DNA from 4 places in the Brenneria roseae subsp. americana genome. Region 3 is predicted to be linked to each of the others. Evidence: predicted binding sites of a transcription regulator. Region 3 holds the regulator's gene; each other region holds the start of a gene.

Region 1 (5,364 bases), on a different contig from region 3:
GCACTGCCGGGCGTCCATCAGTCCGCGGTGCAGGCATGTGTATTGGGTCGGAGCGGGTCCAGGGCCGGGGCGGATGCTCGCCAGTTGATCGGTTATGTCGTACCCGAACCTTCGGCACAACTGGATGGCGAGGCCCTGCGCGTTGCGCTGACCTCGCGTTTGCCGGCACATATGGTGCCGGTCGCGGTGGTGATACTTCCCTCTCTGCCCCTTAGCGCCAACGGCAAGCTTGATCGCAAGGCGTTGCCTTTACCAGAGGAGAGCGGTCAGCGAGGACGTCTGCCCCGTCCGGGGCTGGAAACGCAACTGGCCGGACTATTTTCCCGTTTGCTGGAGCGGGACAATGTGAATGCCACCGATGACTTTTTCGCGTTGGGCGGTCATTCCCTACTGGCGATGCGGCTGGCTGCGGAACTGCGACGCGCGCTGGATAAACCCGTTTCCGTCGGACAACTGATGGTTGCGTCTACCGTGGAAAAACTGGCGCAGTTGCTTGACGGCGAACGTGCCGACGAAGAAATGCGGCGTGCCGGATTCGATCAGGTTTTGCCGCTGCGAACCGGGGAAGGGAACCCGCTGTTCTGCATTCATCCCGCTTCCGGGTTTGCCTGGCAGTTTAGCGTGTTCCCTCGTTATCTGGCGTCGCGTTGGCCGGTTATCGGCTTGCAGTCGCCGCGTCCTGATGGACCTATTGCCCGCTGCGCCACGATGGATGAAGTCTGTGAACACCATCTGGTCAATCTGCGACGGGTGCAACCGCACGGCCCCTATCATCTGATGGGTTATTCACTTGGCGGCACCGTCGCTCAGGGGATCGCCGGGCGCTTACAGGCGCAGGGAGAAACGGTGGCTTTTCTCGGTCTGTTGGATACTTATCCCCCGGAAACTCAGGATTGGACCGCATCCATGGACGAAAAAGCCAGACAGGAGGTGGACAATGAGCGCGACTTGTTTATGGCCGCTGCGGAGGAGACGGTGGATATCGCCCTTCAACAGCAAAAGCGGGATATGTTTGATGATATTGAGGCCAATTACGCTGACTCGGTGCGTTTGTTGTCGCAGACCCGTACCGCTCGCTATCAAGGGGAGGCGACGTTGTTTATCGCTAAAGGTTCTCTTCCTGAAGGTATGGATGTACAGGCGGCCTGGGCGCCGTATGTGGATCGATTACAGGTATTTGAACTGGATTGTTGCCATATTGATATTATCTCGCCAGCTTCGCTGGCTAAGTTGGGGCCGCTGATCGACAAGGTACTGTCCAGATTGTAAATTGCCTGGCTATTTGTCGGGTGGCGCAAGGCGCGTCGCCCGACACAGACTATCTGCCGGAATAAGGTTGCATGAGTTTTGTCGGGAGCCTCAGCGGGATTCCCGTGTCAGCAACACCAGCAGATAGAGACCGCCAATACAAACCGTTACGACGCCGACCGGCAACTGATTAGGTGAAAATAATCGCTGCGCCAGAAAATCGGCCGCCAATAATAAAAAGGCGCCGGTTAACGCGGCCGCCGGCAAGGAGGGGATATCAGCGCCGCTTAAGCGGCGAGCAATCTGCGGCGCGCACAAGGATATAAAAGAGATAGGCCCGGCGGCGGCCGTCGCTGAGGCCGTCAGCGCAACGCCGATGACCATCAACAGCAACCGCGAGCGCTCTACCGGTACGCCCAGCGCCCTGGCGGTATCATCACCCATTTCCATTAGCGTCATTCGTCGCGTCAGCAATAACGACAAGATAAAGGCAATGGCAATAAAAAGCAGAGCGGGAAGCGCCTTACTCCAGGTAATGCCATTAAGCGAGCCTGCGCCCCACAGCGCGGCTGACATAGCTGATTCCAGCGACGCTGAGATAATAAGCCAGGTATTTATGGCATAGAGTAACGCGCTGATGGCAATGCCGATGATAATCAGCCTAAAGCCCTGAATTCCCTGATGCCAGGTCAACAGCCACACCAGCGCCGAGGAGAGAATGCCGCCGGCCAGAGCGCCGCCCGCAATACTGAATTCGTTGCCGTTAAACAGAATAATCGACATTATCGCCCCGGTATATGCACCCGAGTTAAACCCGATAATGTCTGGGCTGCCAAGTGAATTGCGCAGCAGTGACTGAAAAATAGCCCCACTGACGCCAAGCGCCGCGCCGAGGATCAACGCCATTACCACGCGAGGCAAACGCCACTGGGTCACAATGGTGACGATGTTGGCGGGCGCGTCGCCCCATAACGCCCGCAGCACCAGATCTATGCTGAGCGGCATTGCGCCTGAAATCAGTGCGAGTACCGCCAGCATCAAGCAAAGCATCACCATGATGCCGCAATATCCGCGCCGCCGCAGAGCGCTTTGAGTCAGGCCGTGCCGCATCATCCGCTTTTGCCTCCATGTCGGCGTACCAGAGCAATTAATACCGGGGAGCCGATAAAGGCGGTGACAATGGAAACGCGTAATTCTCCGGGTACAATAACCCGTCCGATCATATCGGAAATCAACAACAGACAGGGCGTCAGGAGCAGTATCCAGGGCAGTATTTTTTTCTGATCCGGCCCGACCAGACGACGGGCGATATGCGGTACCATCAGACCGATAAACGCGATAGGGCCTACTGCGGCAGTGGCTGAGCCGCATAATAACGTGATGGCGATCAGACCGAGTATCTGGATCGTGGTTGTTCGTGTGCCTAACGCCTGTGCGATATCGTTTCCCATGTCCAGAACATTAAGGGCGCGAGCCAGCAATAACGCCAGCGTCAGCCCTGCCAACACCGGCGCCGCGATCACTTTTATAATGTGCATGCTGCGGATATCCAGAGTACCGGCTTCCCAGAAACGAACATGGTCATAGACCAGTGGGTCGAGCAGAGAGATGCCGGAGGTCATACCTGCCAGCACTGCGCCGAGCGCGACTCCTGCCAACGTTAAACGAACGGGACTGGGTTTTCCGCGCGTCTGGAACGCGATTAGCCACACTCCCAGGCTGGATAGTAATGCGCCGCCAAAGGCGAACCACAGATACTGTTCGGGCAGCGTGGCGCCAAAAAAAGCGATACCGATGACCACCGCGAAACTGGCGCCGGCATTAATGCCTAAAATGCCGGGGTCGGCCAATGGGTTGCGTGTCAGTGCCTGGATAAGCGCCCCGGATACGCCGAGCGCGGCGCCTGCCAGCAATCCGGCCAGCGTGCGCGGTAAACGGGCATCAAGGATAATCGTGCCGTCGGGATGGGAATTATCACCGCTCAATATGTTGATGATGTCGGTAAAGGGAATATTTTTGGCGCCGACGAATAAACTGAGCAGACAGCACAACATCAATAGCAGACTGACGATAGATAAACCGTAGCGCGAATTGCCCGCTATCGTTCCCTTTAAAGAGGCGCGGATCCGGTCTGCGTTATCCCTCTGCGGAAAATGAGTCTTATTGGAATGCATATGCAAATGATTATAATTATCAATATAATTTGATATTGATAATATTAACATGTCTTCATCAGGAACAAAACGCTGGGGTCGATGTCGTTAATTTTTCATTGACGCAATCGGAATGTACAACCGCCGGGGAAAAGCTATGGACAGACCTTCCATTTTGCTTAATTTCAGTTTGCTAAAAAATAACCGTGATTTTCGGGCGCTGTTTTGCGCGCGTTTTATCTCAGTGCTGGCGTTGGGGATGTTGACTGTGGCGGTGCCGGTGCAGATCCAGCAAATGACCGGTTCGACCCTTCAGATCGGGCTGGCGGTGGTGCTGGCTGGCGGCGGTATGTTTATCGGCCTGTTGCTGGGCGGCGTGATGGCGGATCGATATAATCGTCGTCATCTTATCCTGTTCGCCCGCGGCACCTGCGGTGTGGGATTCGCCGGTTTATTCCTGAATACGCTGGCGCCGGAACCTTCGCTACTCCTGCTATGGCTGCTTGCTATATGGGATGGCTTTTTCGGCGCGGTTGGGATGACGGCATTGATGGCCGCGACGCCGGCGCTGGTTGGGCGGGAAAACCTTGGTTCGGCAGGAGCCATCAGTATGCTGACAGTACGATTCGGCGCGGTGGTGTCTCCGGCCATTGCGGGGATGACTATCGCCTGGGGCGATGTGGGATGGAATTACGCGTTAGCCGCCGCCGGAACCTGGTTAACGCTGATCCCGCTAATACGTCTGCCTTCGATGCCCCCTCCGCCGCAGCCCAAGGAGCATCCAGGCCGCGCACTGCTGGCGGGAATGATTTTTTTAAAACAGAATCGGGTTATCGGCGCCGTTGTGTTGATGGGAATGCTGATCAGCCTGACCAGCGCCGTTCGGGTGTTGTTTCCGGCACTGGCTGTCCGCTGGCAGATTGATGCGTTGCATCTGGGCGTGATGTATTCGGCAATACCGTTGGGCGCGGCGTTGGGGGCTTTTACCAGCGGGCGGGTAGCTCAAACTCCGCGGCCCGGTAGATTAATGATCTTCACCGCGGTGGCGGGATTTTTAATCCTCAGTCTGTTCAGTTTGATGCCGTATTTTGTGTTATCGCTGTGCTGTCTGGCAATTTATGGTTATCTCAGCGCGATCAATTCGTTGTTGCAGTTCACTCTGGTGCAAAGTTTGACGCCAAATGCATTGTTGGGTCGTGTTAACGGGCTATGGACAGCGCAGGCCGTAACGGGAGATGCATTTGGCGCTTTGTTGCTTGGCGTCATGGGGACGCAATTGTCGCTACAAACCTCCGGTTTGTTGTTCGGTCTGAGCGCAGCCCTGGCTGGCATCACGCTGGCTACCTTGTCCGGGTCATTGCGGCGGCTTGAACATCCCACTCCGTCGCAACGGGCATCATCGGCGGGTGGTTAATGCGCGGCAAAATACTTTTCCAGCCGATCTAACATATTACTGGCGCTGTAATAGTCCAGACGAAAGGTATCGTTACCCATGGCGTAAACCTGTTTGTTTCTGACTGCCGGTAAATGGGCAACGAACGGGTTGGCGAGCAGTTGCCCGACGCTCTCCTCTTCCGTGGAAAACAGCAGATAGGTGTTACCGTTCAGCCCGTCGGCCAACTTCTCGCCGGATAATTGCACCAGATCCTTGCGCTTGCCCATACTGTAGTTGCCACGCACCTCGTCAGGTATCGCCGCAAGTTCGAAACCCAACTGTTGCAACAACTGGCCTTGCGCAGAGTCGGCGGTCCATAAATTGGCGCCTTTGCCGTCTTCCCGCCAGACAAAGGCGCTGACAGGTTGCGGAGGTAAATTCAAACGTTGCTTCACGGCGTTCAACTGGTTATCGAATTTCGCGATCACCGCCTCAGCCTGCTCTTCGTGTCCGGTCGCATAGCCCAACTGAAGAGCCAATTCCTGCCAGCTTTTATCATCATAATTGATCACCAATACCGGCGCGATA
Region 2 (5,364 bases), on a different contig from region 3:
GTTACGCCGCCGTTTTATGCGGCGCGTTTATGGCCTCGGGTACACCACACGATGGGTGGTTTGGCGATTAACAAGGACGCGCAGGTGATCGGTTTCGACCTGAAGCCGATTCCCGGCCTGTATGCGGCAGGCGAAACCGTCGGTGGAGTGCATGGCGCCGTCAGGCTTGGCAGCGTCGCCATGACGGATTGTATTGTATTTGGGCGTATCGCCGGGAAAAATGCGGCGTTAACGGTTTGACAGTCAGCGAAAAAGACGGCCATTTGCTGGCCGTCTTTTTAATGCGGCAACGTTTATTTCAGCTTCAGCGTGTGAATGATGTTTTCCGCTTCGGTCTGGGCCTGCTGTTGGTTGTCTGCGGGCAGGGTGATCTGCAAGGTCAGCAAATGGTTGTCCACTTTCCCCAACACTACCGAGGAGTATGCCTGCTGCCCGCTGCTGGTGATAATGCTGTCCAACTGTTGCAACTTCTGCCCGTCAATGTCGATGGTTTTGTTGGTTACAACCTGAAGGTTGGCATCGCGCGTACGTTGCTGATCTTCCAGACGCTGTGTCAACACGGACAGTTCTTCCGTGGTGTTGTCGCCCAGAATCACGATAACCGCTTTTTGTCCGTTATCGTTGGCGTACACATGCATGTTGTTGGCCTGTGTCCCTAATTTACCGCTTTGATCCTGCATGTCGGCTGGCAGCGTAAATACGACCTTGCCAGACAGTAATTCAACCGTATTGTTTGCCGCGGCTTCGGCTGCCGGTTTATCTTGCGCGGGAGTTTTCGCGGAATCGTCCGTTTTGCCATCACAGGCTGCCAGCACGGTCACCAATAGGCTGACGCCGAGGTATTTTATTAAATTCGACATGGGGTTCCCTTTCTCTCATTTTTGAAACAGGCATTTTGAAACAAGTGAAGAACAGTATGGCACCCTATTCAGATTGCAAAAACAAGCATTTTGTTGTTGCAAACCGTTGGCATCACAGGAACTATTTTTACAAATTCCGGTTTGCCGCCGATATCGTCGATATTCGGCGACGTCGCGGTTAGCTTTGGTTTTCGACGTCCTGATAGGACACCGTATCTTGCTGTTCGCTCAGGCGTTTCAGCAGCATATTCAACATCACGCCATACATCGGCAGGAAGAAAATCAGGCTGATCAGTAACTTGAATGTATAGTCCACCAGCGCGATTTCAATCCAGTTTGCGGCCATGAAAGGATCGGTACTGCGATAGAACGCAATAAAGAAGAAGGCCAGCGTGTCGCTGAAATTGCCGAACAGCGTGGAGACCGCCGGCGCGACCCACCAGGCATTGCGCTGGCGCAATCGGTTAAAGACATGCACATCCAGAATCTGGCCAAGGACGTAAGCCATAAAGCTGGCGCAGGCAATGCGGGCAACCACGATGTTGATCTGGTTCAGCGATCCGAACCCTTGCCACTCCCCTTGATAGAACAGTGCGGAAATGACATAGGAAATCACCAGCGCGGGCACCATGACGGTCAGAATGATACGGCGTGCCAGCGGCGCGCCGAAAATCCGTACCGTCAGGTCGGTAGCCAGAAAGATAAAGGGAAAGGTAAACGCCCCCCAGGTGGTATGAAAACCGAAGATGGATATCGGGAGCTGTACCAGATAATTACTGGAAGTAATGATCAGAATATGAAACAACGATAGCCAGATCAGCGCCGTAAGCCGCTGCCGGAGAGTAAAACGATACATGATGTGACCTTTTTGGTTATTGGGGTTAGGGAACCCAAGAAATAATGGCGTACTGCTTTTGTTATCGACGCGCGGCATGATACGCAATTGATTTTGTAATGCAATTTGTTTTGCTAAGAAAAATGGTTGTTTTTTACACAAGCATTGTCGTGGCTTGCGTCATAAAATCTCCGGCGTAAACTATCTCCGTCGTAAATTAAGGCGGTTTTTATCGCTACTTATCACATTACCACAGAGAACGTTGATGACCGATCCATTTGCCAATCCGGATAAAACCCTTGATGCTCAGGGATTGCGCTGTCCCGAACCGGTGATGATGGTGCGCAAGATGGTACGCCAGATGGAGTCTGGACAAACGCTGCTGGTGATTGCGGACGATCCCGCGACGACCCGTGATATTCCCGGTTTCTGCCGCTATATGGAACATGACCTGCTGGCGCTGATGACCGAGCAGCTTCCCTACCGGTATCTGCTGCGCAAAGGCGGCTAAGTTCAGGGGAAGACTGCAACACTTGCCATCACAGACGGTGATCCCGCCGGCGGAAGGTTCCGCCCAATAAATCATTTCTCCATATCCGCGTCCTCCTGTCCGTTTCCGCATCGGGCATGTGGGATTCTGTAGTCAGTTTGGATAATGCGGACAGCGACGCCGCTATTTCCACATTGTTGCTCATCAAAATGGGCATATGTAAAGGCCCGTTAGCTCAAAATAGTGAATCTCCATAATTTATTCACACTATCGATTTTTCTTAAAAAAATGGCGATCCCGAAAAAAATTCTACTCTCAAAAAGAATGCTAATGATTCTCATTGCTATTGATATTACCATCCTTGTGAATTAGTAAAAAAATATAACCATAAGTAATAAGGGGAGGAACGATGTTTCCACATGGTATTAAATGCGCAAAAAAACCACTGGCGTTGTTATTGGTGGGAATGATGGGGGGTGGCGCTTATGCCGCCGCGGAAACCGACACCGAGTTTGAAGATCAAATGGTGGTGCGGGCGACGGCGGAAGAAGAGCTTAAGCAACAGCCCGGTGTTTCCATTATTACTAAAGAAGACATTGAAAAACAGCCGCCGGTCAATGACCTGTCGGAAATTATTCGTAAAATGCCCGGCGTTAACCTGACCGGCAACAGTGCCACCGGTACGCGCGGTAACAACCGCCAGATCGATATTCGCGGCATGGGGCCGGAAAATACTCTGATCCTGATCGACGGCAAGCCGGTCACTTCACGCAACTCCGTGCGCTATAGCCGTCGCGGCGAACGCGACACCCGCGGAGATACCAACTGGGTGCCGCCGGAAATGGTGGAACGCATCGAAGTGCTGCGTGGCCCGGCTGCGGCGCGTTACGGCTCCGGCGCTGCCGGCGGCGTGGTGAATATCATTACCAAACGCCCCACTAACGACTGGCACGGTTCGCTTTCCTTGTTCACCAATCAGCCGGAAGACAGCAAGGAAGGTGCCACCAAACGTGCCAACTTTAGTTTGAACGGGCCGCTAATCGATGATGTGCTAACGATGCGTCTGTACGGCAATATCAATAAAACCGACTCCGATAGTCCCGATATCAATAATCAGTATGCGGGAGAAGAGGGTGTTGCCGGACGTGAAGGCGTGCGCAACAAGGATATCAACACCCTGCTGTCATGGAAAATCAACCCCCAGCAGATCATGGATTTTGAATACGCCTACAGTCGTCAAGGCAATATCTATACCGGCGATACTCAGCTTAGCGGTGCCAGTGACACGACCCAGGCTTTGGCGGAATCCGGCGCGGAAACGAACCGTATGTATCGCCAGACTTACGGCGTTACCCATAACGGCATCTGGGACTGGGGCCTTTCGCGTCTGGGTTTCTACTATGAGAAGACCAACAATACACGCTATGATGAAGGAATGGCGGGAGCGGTAGAGGGCCAGATATCAAACTCTGATACTTCCCCGCTTACCTATAAAACCAGTCGATTGAAAAGCTATCGGACTAACGGCGAACTGAATATTCCACTATCCCTGCTGGTGGAGCAAACTGTTACGCTGGGCGCCGAATGGAACCGCGATGAGCTTAATGATCCAGCTTCATTGCAGGCAAGTCACGGCATCGGCGTGACCACGACTAACGGTGAGTCACTGGACCCCTCCGATCGCAGCAGTAAAAACAGCGCGGAACTGAGCGCCCTGTATTTTGAGGACAATATTGAAGCTACGCCTGGCACCAATATTATACCCGGCCTGCGTTTCGACTATCATGACAAGTTCGGTAGTAACTGGAGCCCCAGCCTAAACGCCTCGCAGGAGTTGGGCGATTACTTTAAGTTGAAGGCGGGGATCGCCCGGGTGTTCAAGGCTCCCAACCTGTATCAGTCCAGCGGAGGATATTTGCTACCCAGCAGTGGTCGTGGCTGCCCGATAGGTATCAGCAATTCGTGCTATCTCATGGGTAACGACAATCTGAAACCAGAAATCAGCGTCAACAAGGAAATTGGGTTGGAGTTTACCTATAACGGTTACGATGCCGGTCTCACCTATTTCCGCAACGATTATAAGAACAAAATCGTCGGTGGTTCGGTGGTCTATGACACTGTGACGGTTACTTCGGGTTCTCGCCCATCCACATATGACATTCTGCGCTGGGAAAACGGCGGCAAGGCGCTGGTGGAAGGGTTGGAAGCCCATCTGGTGGTGCCGGTGGTGCGTGATACGCTGAACTGGCGCACCAACGCCACCTATATGATCAACTCCAAGAATAAGGATACCGGCAACCCGTTATCCGTGATTCCCAAATACACCATCAACACCATGCTGGACTGGCAGGTAACCGAACAGTTATCCACCAACGTTGGCTGGACGATGTACGGTCGTCAGAAGCCGCGTCAGTATGCTGAAACCGTAAATGAGGCTAACAATGGTCTTTCCTCTAAAGAGGTCGCGGCCTATTCCGTAGTGGGTGTCGGTGTGAAATATGACATTAATAAAAACCTGCGCGTTAACGCCGGCGTCAGCAACCTGCTCGACAAACGCGTCTATCGCGAAAACGATGGGGCGTCGACCTATAACGAACCGGGCCGGGCCTACTACGCAGGTATTACAACTTCATTCTGATGCCGAGTGCCGGGCTCGCCCGGCATTTTTTACAATTAATTAATCACTATAGGTTTTTTTGATGAGCAAGATAAAAATCACCCCATTACATTCAGTGGCTGTCGCCCTGTCGTTCCTGCTGCTGGCCGGATGCGACGATCGTCCCGCAGCGACCGAAAGCGCCGCCCCGAAAACGGTAACCATCGAACATGCGCAAGGTACCACTGAGGTTCCGCTAAACCCGCAGAACGTCATCGTATTTAACCCGGAAACGCTGGATATTCTGGATGCGCTGGATGTCAAAATCAGCGGCGTGCCGCAAACCAGCATCCATTTGCCATCATTTTTATCCAAATATAGCGGCAGCGAATACCTGAACGCGGGGACGCTGTTTGAACCCAATTATGAAGCGTTGAGCAGCGCCAAACCGGATCTGATCATCGCTGGCGCGCGCGCTACCGATGCGTATGACAAACTCAGCGGTATTGCGCCCACGATTTCTCTGAGCGTTGATGACAATAACTTCATTGATAGCCTGACCCAGCGTACTGAGCAAATCGGC
Region 3 (5,364 bases):
GTCGCCGGGATTAACGATATCCCGAATTTCCTTGCCGGGCAGCAGTCCATCGATGCGGGTAAAGCGGTTGTGGGGATCACCGGACGTTATCAGGCAGGCTTCTTCCCCATTATGATGTTTGGTCTGCCTGGTGCCGCATTGGCGATTTATCACTGCGCGCGTCCTGAGAATAAGAACAAAGTTGCCGGGATTATGATCGCGGCGGCATTTGCCTCCTTCTTCACCGGGATCACCGAACCGCTCGAATTCTCCTTTATGTTTGTCGCGCCGGTGCTGTATTTCCTGCATGCGTTGCTCACCGGGATTTCCGTGTTCATTGCGGCCAGTATGCATTGGATAGCCGGTTTCGGGTTCAGCGCCGGTCTGGTGGATATGATGCTGTCGTCGCGTAACCCATTGGCGACGCATTGGTATATGTTGATACCACAGGGACTGGTGTTCTTTGGTGTTTACTATCTGGTGTTCCGCTTTACCATCACTCGTTTCAACCTGCTGACGCCCGGGCGTGAACTGTCCGTCAGCGGCAGCGAAGCCGATGGATATAACGTCAACACGACGCCTGCAACATCCGCCGCCCAGGATTCCAACCAACTGGCTCGTGGTTATCTGGCGGCGCTTGGTGGTAAAGATAATCTGGTTGGGATTGACGCCTGTATCACGCGCTTGCGTCTGAATGTGGTGGATTCCGGTCTGGTTGATGAAGCTCAGGCCAAACGACTCGGTGCCGCGGGCGTTATCCGCCTGAATAAGCAGAGCGTTCAGATAGTGGTGGGGACGCAGGCGGAATCCATTGCTTCTGCGCTGAAGAGCGTCAGCAAAGAGCAATAAACGTCACACAGTGATGGTTTGCTATAAATTTACGGGGTGAGATCACAATCTCACCCCGTTTTTTTCATCATTAATAATTAAATGAAACTAACGGTTGTTTCCCGACGTAGCTTGTTGGATCATTAGCGGTTATATGTCGTTTTAGCATTTGAGGAATCAAGCATGAGTGAGGCTGAAGCCCGCCCAACTAACTTTATCCGTCAGATTATTGATGAAGATTTGGCATCCGGTAAGCATGATCATATCCAGACGCGTTTTCCGCCAGAGCCTAACGGCTATCTGCATATTGGCCATGCGAAGTCTATCTGTCTGAATTTTGGCATTGCACGCGATTACAATGGGCAGTGCAATCTGCGCTTTGACGATACCAACCCGGTAAAAGAAGATATTGAATACGTTGAGTCGATCAAACGTGACGTAGAGTGGCTGGGATTCTCATGGAGCGGTGAGGTTCGCTATTCTTCCGACTATTTCGATCAGTTGCACCTGTATGCGGTTGAGTTGATTAGTAAAGGACTGGCATACGTTGATGAACTGACGCCGGAACAGATCCGGGAATACCGCGGTACGCTGACGTCGCCAGGGAAAAACAGCCCTTATCGCGATCGTACCGTACAGGAAAACCTCGCTCTGTTTGAAAAAATGCGTAACGGCGGTTTTGCTGAAGGAACCGCTTGTCTGCGTGCCAAGATTGATATGGCATCGTCATTTATCGTTATGCGCGACCCGGTTCTCTATCGTATCAAGTTCGCTGAGCATCATCAGACCGGCAACAAGTGGTGCATCTACCCGATGTATGACTTTACCCACTGCATTTCCGATGCGCTGGAAGGCGTGACGCACTCCCTGTGTACGTTGGAATTCCAGGATAATCGTCGTTTGTATGACTGGGTACTGGACAACATTACGGTTCCTTGCCATCCACGTCAGTATGAGTTTTCTCGCCTGAATCTTGAATATGCCATCATGTCCAAGCGCAAGTTGAATCTGCTGGTCGAGGAAAAGGTTGTCGAGGGATGGGACGATCCGCGTATGCCAACCATTTCTGGTTTGCGTCGTCGCGGTTATAGTGCGGCGTCTATCCGTGAGTTCTGTGTTCGCATCGGGATTACCAAGCAGGATAATAACGTCGAAATGGCGGCGTTGGAATCCTGTATCCGCGACGATCTGAACGAAAATGCGCCGCGTGCCATGGCGGTTCTGGATCCGGTGAAGCTGATTATTGAAAGCCTGCCTTCAGACCATGAAGAGTGGGTTACCATGCCAAATCATCCGAATAAGCCGGAGATGGGGACTCGCCAGGTCGCGTTCAGCCGTGAGATTTATATCGATCGCGCCGACTTCCGTGAAGAAGCCAACAAGCAATACAAACGTTTGGTGCTGGGTAAAGAAGTTCGCCTGCGTAATGCTTACGTGGTCAGAGCCGAACGTATCGAGAAAGACGAGCAGGGCACGATCACCGCTATTTATTGCAGCTACGATCCTGAAACGTTAAGTAAAGATCCGGCAGATGGCCGCAAAGTGAAAGGGGTGATTCATTGGGTGTCAGCAGCCCATGCGTTGCCGGCAGAATTCCGTCTGTATGATCGTTTGTTCAGCGTCGCGAACCCGGCCGCGGCGGAGGATTTCCTGTCCACCATTAACCCGGATTCACTGAAGATTACTTATGGATTTGTCGAAGCCAGCCTGGCGCAGGCTGAAGCAGAGAAGGCCTATCAGTTTGAACGAGAAGGTTATTTCTGCGCAGATCGTGTTTACTCCAGTGCAGAGCATCTGGTGTTTAACCGTACTGCCGGCTTGCGGGATACCTGGGTCGGCTAATGCCGAACAGAGTACCCGGTAATATAAAAATAAAACCGCCGAGGCGGTTTTATTTTATGACGGGCGATCCTGCCCGTCACCCTGCGGGCCGTCGCAGGCGACGTTAAAAGTCGCTCCGGCGGATTTTTTATGCGGTCGATTTATCTTCTTGCATCGTGCAGGGTTTCGTCTTCACGGCAATCCCCTGCGCTGCAATGGCCATACAGATACAAACTGTGGTTTGTCAGTTTGATACCATGTCTTTCTGCGATTTCGCGCTGACGCGCTTCAATATATTCATCGCGGAATTCAATGACTTTGCCACAATCCAGGCAAATCAGATGGTCATGATGATGTTGTTGAGTCAATTCAAAAACTGATTTACCACCTTCAAAATTATGGCGGGTGACAATACCAGCATCATCAAACTGATTAAGTACGCGATAAACGGTCGCCAGACCAATTTCTTCGCCCATATCAATCAGTTTTTTGTATAAATCTTCCGCACTGACGTGATGGCACTCTGGGTCCTGCAATACTTCCAGAATTTTCAGTCTTGGAAGAGTGACTTTCAGGCCGGCCTTCTTTAATGCGGTGTTATTGTCAGTCATGCGGATTTAGTCCTGTTGCTTACTTATATCAATGGAGGCTATCTAGCCTATGACATCGGTCGGCTCAAAAAATGTAATAGCGTCCCAATTATAGAACCGTGCATGCAAAATGGAAACCATGGAATGTTAACAATGTTGTCCCTACACCTATTATAGGTATTGACGCAATGTGTTGTTGATAAATGAAGAAACATTCATGCACGTACAAAACCGATGGGTTTATTGTACAGGTTTATGGCGGGAAGTTAAAAAAATGTGTCAATTATTATGAAAGGTTTTTCCTATTGATCTGACCCTGATCGTGCTATCAGGGCCAGAAACAATATTAACCAACCAGCTCTTTCAGGTTCAACTCTTCGCTGATCTGTTTAACCCAGGTCGTTACGCGTTCGCTGGTCAGTTCAGGTTGACGATCTTCGTCAATGGCCAGACCGATGAAATGGTTGTCATCCGCCAGACCTTTCGATGCTTCAAAGTAATAACCTTCTGTCGGCCAGTGCCCGACAATGGTCGCACCGCGTGGCTCGATGATGTCACGAATGGTGCCCATGGCATCGCAGAAGTATTCTGCATAATCTTCCTGATCGCCACAGCCAAACAGGGCAACCAGTTTGCCGGTGAAATCGATCTCTTCCAGCGTCGGGAAAAAGTCATCCCAGTCGCATTGGGCTTCACCATAATACCAGGTCGGAATACCCAACAGCAGGATATCGAAAGCTTCGAGATCTTCTTTACTGCTTTTGGCGATGTCATGAACTTCAGCAACGTCGGTGCCCAGCTGCTGTTGGATCGTCTTGGCAATGTTTTCAGTATTGCCAGTATCACTGCCAAAGAAAATGCCTATCAGTGCCATGAATTAAATAACCTCTTGATTCTTAATGGTATGGTGCCATGTCTCACCCACTTATCGGCTCATAATAACAGACACAACCTGCATGAGAAACTCGTATCGGTAAGGATACGTAAATTGGGTGAGGTTTTATCCACTTCGGTTTGGCGTTGGTTAACACACGCATATTCAAGGCAATCTGGTATGCGAGTGGCAATGTCAATCATGCTGCCATCGTCTTTAAACGAGGGGATGGTTGATGACGCACAGCGCGGTAAGGTTGTCACAGGCATGCGGAATTGGTTGAAGGAGGGAATGGGAAATATCAGGCGGTTATTTCTCATATCCACTTATTCTTTATCCTATTGAAATGTTAGCGTGCGAATGAAATATTAAAATCGGTGTGCTAAAAAATAAAATGTTATATTTTTTGCTTAAAGAATAATGAAATGCCATTTTGATTTTATCTTTTCGTCTTTTACGCTAATTTTGTCACGTTATCAGGTTACTAGCCGGACAATTTTCGGCAAATCATGAGATGTGTGTTGGATTTTTAAACAAATATCATCATGACGAAGATGATAAGCTATATGTAGTATGGCCGTATGAAATTGAAAAGTTTAAATTTTATCGGCAATCGGAATATTATCTTTCGGGGTATGGCCAGACACCTGAAAATCAACCTGACATCGGTGATCTGTGCTGTGCTTCGCCATGGTTGCCGCTCATTGTATCGTCGTACTGTCTGTGACCGGATTTTTTCATATGCTGCGGTTAGTGTCGCTAACCTTCTTCAGCGGCATTTACGATACTTAATATTCTTATATATCTGAAAATTTATGAAATTGTTCTCGGAATAGAACAATAAATTGAAGAAAGGTATCTCCAACGCTAAATATTCTCTGAATTTTGTCGATTAGTCAGCGTGGTCCCTTTTGTTTTCAACACAATGAAATTGAACATTGGGGGAGATGTAACATATTTCATGACATGGTTTTTTCTGAAAACTGTCTGTTGATTAACGATAAAAAGCCATCCTTGTTATTTTAATGCTTAGGTTTGGAGCAAGCTATGAGACTATTAAAAGATATCGCCATTAGAACGGCGATGCTGTGGGTGTTAGGCACCTTTTGCGTGTTATGGGGCGGTGTCTCTATCTATACCATGTTCTCTTTTAAAGAGATGACAGCGACATCCAAGACCAGCAGTTTGCTGGTGCAAAACACGAACTTTGTCAATCAAGGCAACGATCAGTATTTTCGTATGGTCACGCGTTTGGCGCGAGCGGTTGATTAT
Region 4 (5,364 bases), on a different contig from region 3:
CATCGGCGGCGGTTCGCCGCAGGACACTTGCAAAGCCATCGGCATTATTACCAATAACTCCGAATTCGCCGATGTCCGCAGTCTCGAAGGCGTCGCCGCCACCAAACGTCCTTCTGTACCCATTATCGCCATTCCCACCACTGCCGGCACCGCAGCCGAAGTCACCATCAACTATGTGATTACCGACGAAGAGAAACGCCGCAAATTCGTCTGTGTTGATCCACATGATATTCCCATTGTGGCGATCATTGATCCCGAGATGATGGCCAGCATGCCCGCTTCGCTGAAAGCCGCGACAGGGATTGATGCGCTGACACACGCCATTGAAGGCTTTACCACCAAAGGGGCCTGGGAGCTGACGGATATGCTGCATCTGAAAGCGATCGAAATCATCAGCCGCTCGCTGCGTGATTCCGTCGCCGGCAAAGCTAAAGGTGTGGAGGAAATGGCGCTGGCGCAGTATATCGCCGGGATGGGCTTCTCAAATGTCGGGCTGGGTTTGGTTCACGGCATGGCGCACCCGCTGGGCGCGTTCTATGACACGCCGCACGGCGTCGCCAATGCGATCCTGCTGCCGCATATCATGGCCTATAACGCCGATTATACCGGTGAAAAATTCAGAGCCATCGCCATTGCCATGGGCGTGAAAGCAGTCGCAGACATGCCGATTGCCCTGGCGCGGGAAGCGGCGATACAGGCGGTCCGGCAATTGTCTCATGACGTGGATATTCCACCGAAATTGCGCGATGTCGGCATGAAGGAAGCGGATATTCAGGCGCTGGCTCAGGCCGCTTTTGACGACGTTTGCACCGGCGGTAACCCGCGGGCAACGAGCATCGAAGACATCAAAGCGCTGTATCAGTCGATTTACTAACGTCCTCTCGTCAGTCGCCTCCGGGTGACTGACCGGTCATCTGCCCGCCCGGGCAGATGACGCATCCCCGGCGTTACGCTACCGCGGGATTTTCTCATCGATTCGTTGAATCAAATAAGGGAAAAAAGGATTCGAAGATAAACGCAGCAGCGTATCCAGATCGACCACCAGTACCGAACGCTCGCCACGCGCCGCAATCATCCCCAGCGGCAGGCCGAATTCTCTGGGATTCAGTGAAAAACGCCCGTACAGCGAATCCGAATCCGGGAACGGTAACGCCACATGCGATAGCGAGTAAACGTCAGGGGGATAATCAATCCCCAAATCGCGAATGCTCTCCTGCTTCATTCCCGCATTGACGTCAAACGCGACGGCATGGGCGCTATCAGGCGCCGCATTGGTGATCACCGTCGTGTCATAATAGCGCGGCGCGGGTGGTAGCCACTGATTCACCGCCCCATTGGCGGAATCGCGTAATAGCGGTCCAAAGTTGATCGTGCGATTGACATCAAACAGCACCAGTTGGCTGCCATTGGCGGGCAATAAATTATAAAACGCGGAGATAACGGCCCGGGTACTGACGGTAAAATCCATCACCGACTGAAACGTCAGCACCGGCGGAAGCGCAGCCAGCGTCTGGCTCTGCGCTTTGCGGGTCAGTTGACGTTGCAGCTCATGCGTCAATAGCCACGACTGCCGTGCGCCATTCACCGGGAACGAATTGTATTTGAACGGATTAAACTCCGGCAGAATTCCCAGCCACGCTGATTTGGCAAACGCCGGAAAGATGGCCGGCAGCCCCGCTAAACCGGCAAACCGGGCGTAGCTGGTAATGCCGATCATCGGCGAAATCAGAATCAGCTGATCCGGGTGCGTCAGCGTCGCGTCATCCAGCGAATCCAGGGCATATTTCAGCGCCAGCGCCCCGCCGTTGGAAAATCCCACAATATGCAGCGGCAAAGACCGACCAGAAGCCGGGGTAATATGACGTTCCGCTTCACGCACTGCCAGGCGCGTCGCCGCTAACCAATCCTGCCAGTGAACATCCGTCAACGCGCCGGGCACCGTGCCGTGCGCCGGTAAACGAATTCCTACCGCCACAAAGCCGCGCTGACGATAACGCTCAGCGACATGCCGCAGGCTATATGGTGAATCGGTCAATCCATGCAGCAACACCACGGCGCCTTTCGGGGCGCCATCAGGCATCAGCTCATAAGAACGATTCCAGTCATGCTGAAATTTCCCCGGATAAACCGGGCTACCGGAAAAATAGCGGTTAATCGGCCGCTGCTCGTCCTCATCCAGTTCCTGCGTCACATGCTGGTTTATCTGTTGAAAAAGCGTGTCTTCCGCCTGTAGATATGCCGTCCAGTCGGCTTTATCCAACTGTTCCGCGGAGAGTTCATCAGGTACATAGGTATGCCAGGGAGCCAGTGCGGGGCCGCGCTGGGTATCATAAATACGAATAACCAGCAGCGTTATCGCCACCACCGCGAGAATAATGGCACCCCGTTTGATCACTCGCCTGACAGATTTGATCACCATGTTGATTTTCCGTTTCGAGTCCCTTGCGAAAACATATTTTTATCATGTTCTCGCTTACATGGGGAAAGCATGATCATATCAAAATGACACTCTGATGAGGATGCCGGGAAACCGACAATGCAAGACGCACACTCGTTTGATCAAGTCGAATTCAGGGTACAGTCCAGGCATTTATCCACGCCGGGGATACGATAACGCTGGCAACAGCTACGGCGTTGAATGACGCCGCCACGAGGGATAACCGTGCGATAGAGCGGATTGTCACGACCATCCAGCAGCGCGGGGGAAAAGAACAGATCGTTTTGCAGGCCGGTGAGCACCGGCTGTGGCGTACACGCGCTCAACTCCCCCAAAAACCAGTGCATCAGATAGCCGGTATTGTTCCAGACCAGTTTGGCGTTCAATGCTCCAAAACTATCCAGCGCATTTATTACCGGAATGAGATGTTGATGTAACAGCATTTCCAGCCGCTCGCGCGGCGACAGGCCGATGCCCGACGAAACCTGCGCAGCGAGATAAAACGCCTCCGGCCGGCCGGTATGATGAAACGCGACATAAACCTGCGGGCAAGAACAATCCAACGCCGCAGCGTGCTTGAGTAATACCAGCATCAGCGGCGGAACCAGAAGCCCGACATACCACTGCGCCCAGAGTGATTGCAGCGGCTTTTCCTCACGCGTGCGATCGGAATATTCCTGATATAAATCATTACTATAACGTTGCAGCAGTTGACGAAACGCCGCGGGACGCGACCACTCGGCCAGCGTCATGGCTTCCGGTGGCGGCGATTCACCGAATTTGATCGTATCAAGGCAATGAGGGCGATACTGGCGCAGAATATCATTCAGCGAATCCGCCAACTGCCGATCGCCAACGGAAAATGTCGACGATTCCGAAGTACAGGGACTATTTTTGACTATCGGCATGGCAGGCGTTCCGTAAAACGAAATGATAACGATTAGTAATACTACTTATATTCATTTGTGATAACAAACTTTCTCCCGGCGCCAGCACAAGCGTTCTGCGGTCGTGCAGAACATGATCAATACGCGGCGTTGTCAGCCATTGCCACGCTTTGAACAGTCGATTCTTCTCCATCAAAAAACTGGTAATTGATATAAATTCTTATATGATATTGGTTATCATTATCATATTTGACGGTGATAAAAATGCTGACAGCGATGATTACCGCATGCGGACTGTGGGGGATAAGCTGGTGTCTGGGCAAACGTCTGTCCAGCGCCTGGGGCGTGCTGCTGCCTTGCGCTATCATGCCTTTACTGGCAATGCTTGATCTCAACCTGACGCATCTCAAACTGATCATTGCCGTCGCGTTGCTGGCAACCCTGTTCATGCTGTTCCATCAGCGTTTACGGCACTATCTGCTACTCCCCTCGTGCGTGGCACTGGCAGGTGGACTCGCCGCGCTGTCAATTACGTTTAATCTCATCCAGGGATAGTACGATAGAAGCGAATGCCTCCGGAACAAACGCGAACAACGCTTGCCAGGGGAAAACCGGGGAGAGTAAAAAAATCAAAGCAGGAAATAGATAAGAAAGGATTGGTGCGAAGAGAGGGACTTGAACCCTCACGCCCGTTAAGGCACTAACATCTGAAGCTAGCGCGTCTACCAATTCCGCCACCTTCGCACTGATAAACCGTTTTATCACCGCGCACTTCGTATCACCGCCCGACATGGGTCACAACATGGTGCGAAGAGAGGGACTTGAACCCTCACGTCCGTTAAGACACTAACACCTGAAGCTAGCGCGTCTACCAATTCCGCCACCTTCGCAATAATGCTGTGCGATACGAATTCACCGTGAAACACGATCGTGGTGATATGGTGCGAAGAGAGGGACTTGAACCCTCACGCCCGTTAAGGCACTAACACCTGAAGCTAGCGCGTCTACCAATTCCGCCACCTTCGCAATCCCGTCACACCGCGCTACGCGATGCCACCACGGAGGCGAATTCTAGAGGTTTTGACGTCAAGGTCAATGATTATTTCCGTTGAAATGCGGGGTTTGCTGCAAAAAACATCACCTCGCAGCAGCGTGGCGAGCAAAGAGTTCATTTAGCCATTCAATGAACACCCGAATCCGCGGCGCCAGGAAGCGTCCCGGCGGGTACATTACATATAACGGCATATCCGGCGGAGGTGTATCTTTCAATATTTCCACCAGTTCCCCACGGTCCAGAAACGGCTGTAAACCACGGCGGGGCGCCTGAATCAGCCCCAGTCCGGCACAGCAGCCTGCAATATAGGCATCAGCGCCATTGACCTGCAATTTTCCCGGCAGCATATGCGTTATTCGCTCCCCGTTTTGCATGAATTCCAGCGGATAAAGATGCTCAGTACGTAATGAAAAATAGCCAACGGCCTGATGCCCGGACAGCTCGTCCAATGACGGGGGGATGCCAAACCGGGCCAGATAACTCGCGGATGCACAGGTTATTTGCGGCATGGACGGTAAATGCCGGGTCGCCAGTGATTCATCCTCCGATCGCCAGGCTCGCAACACACAATCAACGCCTTCCCGCAGGACATTAATCGCCGAGTCATTGGCGCTCAGCATCAGCGTTATCTCAGGGTAGCGCTGGTAAAACTCCTCCAGCGCAGGGATAACGACGTCTCTGGCCAGCGAATGTGGCATATCAACCCGAACTTTTCCCACCGGCTGCCGCTTTTGGTGGGTAAAAAGCGTGTCGGTTTCTTCAATCTCGGCCAACAGATGGGTACAGCGCTGATAATAAATCTGACCTTCGTCAGTGACATTCACCTGTCTGGTCGTTCTTTGCAGCAATCGAACCCCCAGCCGCGTTTCGAGCTGTTTGATGGTATGGCTTACGGTGGCCCGCGGCAACCCCTGCTTTTCGGCTGCGCGGCTAAAACTCCTCAGTTCCACGATACGTACAAAGATCCGCATCGCCTGAATATGATC

What was found. The regulator Fur, encoded in region 3, represses iron uptake genes when iron is present. The targets are predictions, from matches to a motif close to ATAATAATGAGAACNACTATCAA.
Region 1: a site for Fur is predicted at 3,423-3,445, ahead of fepD (Fe(3+)-siderophore ABC transporter permease). Genes of this name have one in related genera too.
Region 2: a site for Fur is predicted at 2,510-2,532, ahead of B4923_RS15220 (TonB-dependent siderophore receptor). Genes of this name have one in related genera too.
Region 4: a site for Fur is predicted at 3,549-3,571, ahead of fhuF (siderophore-iron reductase FhuF). Genes of this name have one in related genera too.

Annotation. Positions count from the first base shown of each region.
Region 1 covers NZ_QDKJ01000005.1:238,783-244,146, forward strand. Annotated here, with positions in the region: gene B4923_RS08480 (non-ribosomal peptide synthetase) at 1-1,269, shown strand, start outside; gene fepG (iron-enterobactin ABC transporter permease) at 1,360-2,361, opposite strand; gene fepD (Fe(3+)-siderophore ABC transporter permease) at 2,358-3,422, opposite strand; gene entS (enterobactin transporter EntS) at 3,559-4,815, shown strand; gene fepB (Fe2+-enterobactin ABC transporter substrate-binding protein) at 4,812-5,364, opposite strand, start outside.
Region 2 covers NZ_QDKJ01000012.1:74,103-79,466, forward strand. Annotated here, with positions in the region: gene B4923_RS15200 (flavocytochrome c) at 1-240, shown strand, start outside; gene B4923_RS15205 (DcrB family lipoprotein) at 294-860, opposite strand; gene B4923_RS15210 (7-cyano-7-deazaguanine/7-aminomethyl-7-deazaguanine transporter) at 1,039-1,716, opposite strand; gene tusA (sulfurtransferase TusA) at 1,961-2,206, shown strand; gene B4923_RS15220 (TonB-dependent siderophore receptor) at 2,595-4,823, shown strand; gene B4923_RS15225 (siderophore ABC transporter substrate-binding protein) at 4,885-5,364, shown strand, end outside.
Region 3 covers NZ_QDKJ01000004.1:319,131-324,494, reverse strand. Annotated here, with positions in the region: gene nagE (N-acetylglucosamine-specific PTS transporter subunit IIBC) at 1-828, shown strand, start outside; gene glnS (glutamine--tRNA ligase) at 991-2,649, shown strand; gene fur (ferric iron uptake transcriptional regulator) at 2,790-3,239, opposite strand; gene fldA (flavodoxin FldA) at 3,565-4,092, opposite strand; gene B4923_RS07345 (methyl-accepting chemotaxis protein) at 5,140-5,364, shown strand, end outside.
Region 4 covers NZ_QDKJ01000008.1:186,046-191,409, forward strand. Annotated here, with positions in the region: gene fucO (lactaldehyde reductase) at 1-874, shown strand, start outside; gene B4923_RS12185 (alpha/beta hydrolase) at 953-2,419, opposite strand; gene fhuF (siderophore-iron reductase FhuF) at 2,560-3,345, opposite strand; gene B4923_RS12195 (DUF1435 domain-containing protein) at 3,589-3,879, shown strand; tRNA gene B4923_RS12200 (tRNA-Leu) at 3,982-4,068, opposite strand; tRNA gene B4923_RS12205 (tRNA-Leu) at 4,128-4,214, opposite strand; tRNA gene B4923_RS12210 (tRNA-Leu) at 4,264-4,350, opposite strand; gene B4923_RS12215 (LysR family transcriptional regulator) at 4,462-5,364, opposite strand, start outside.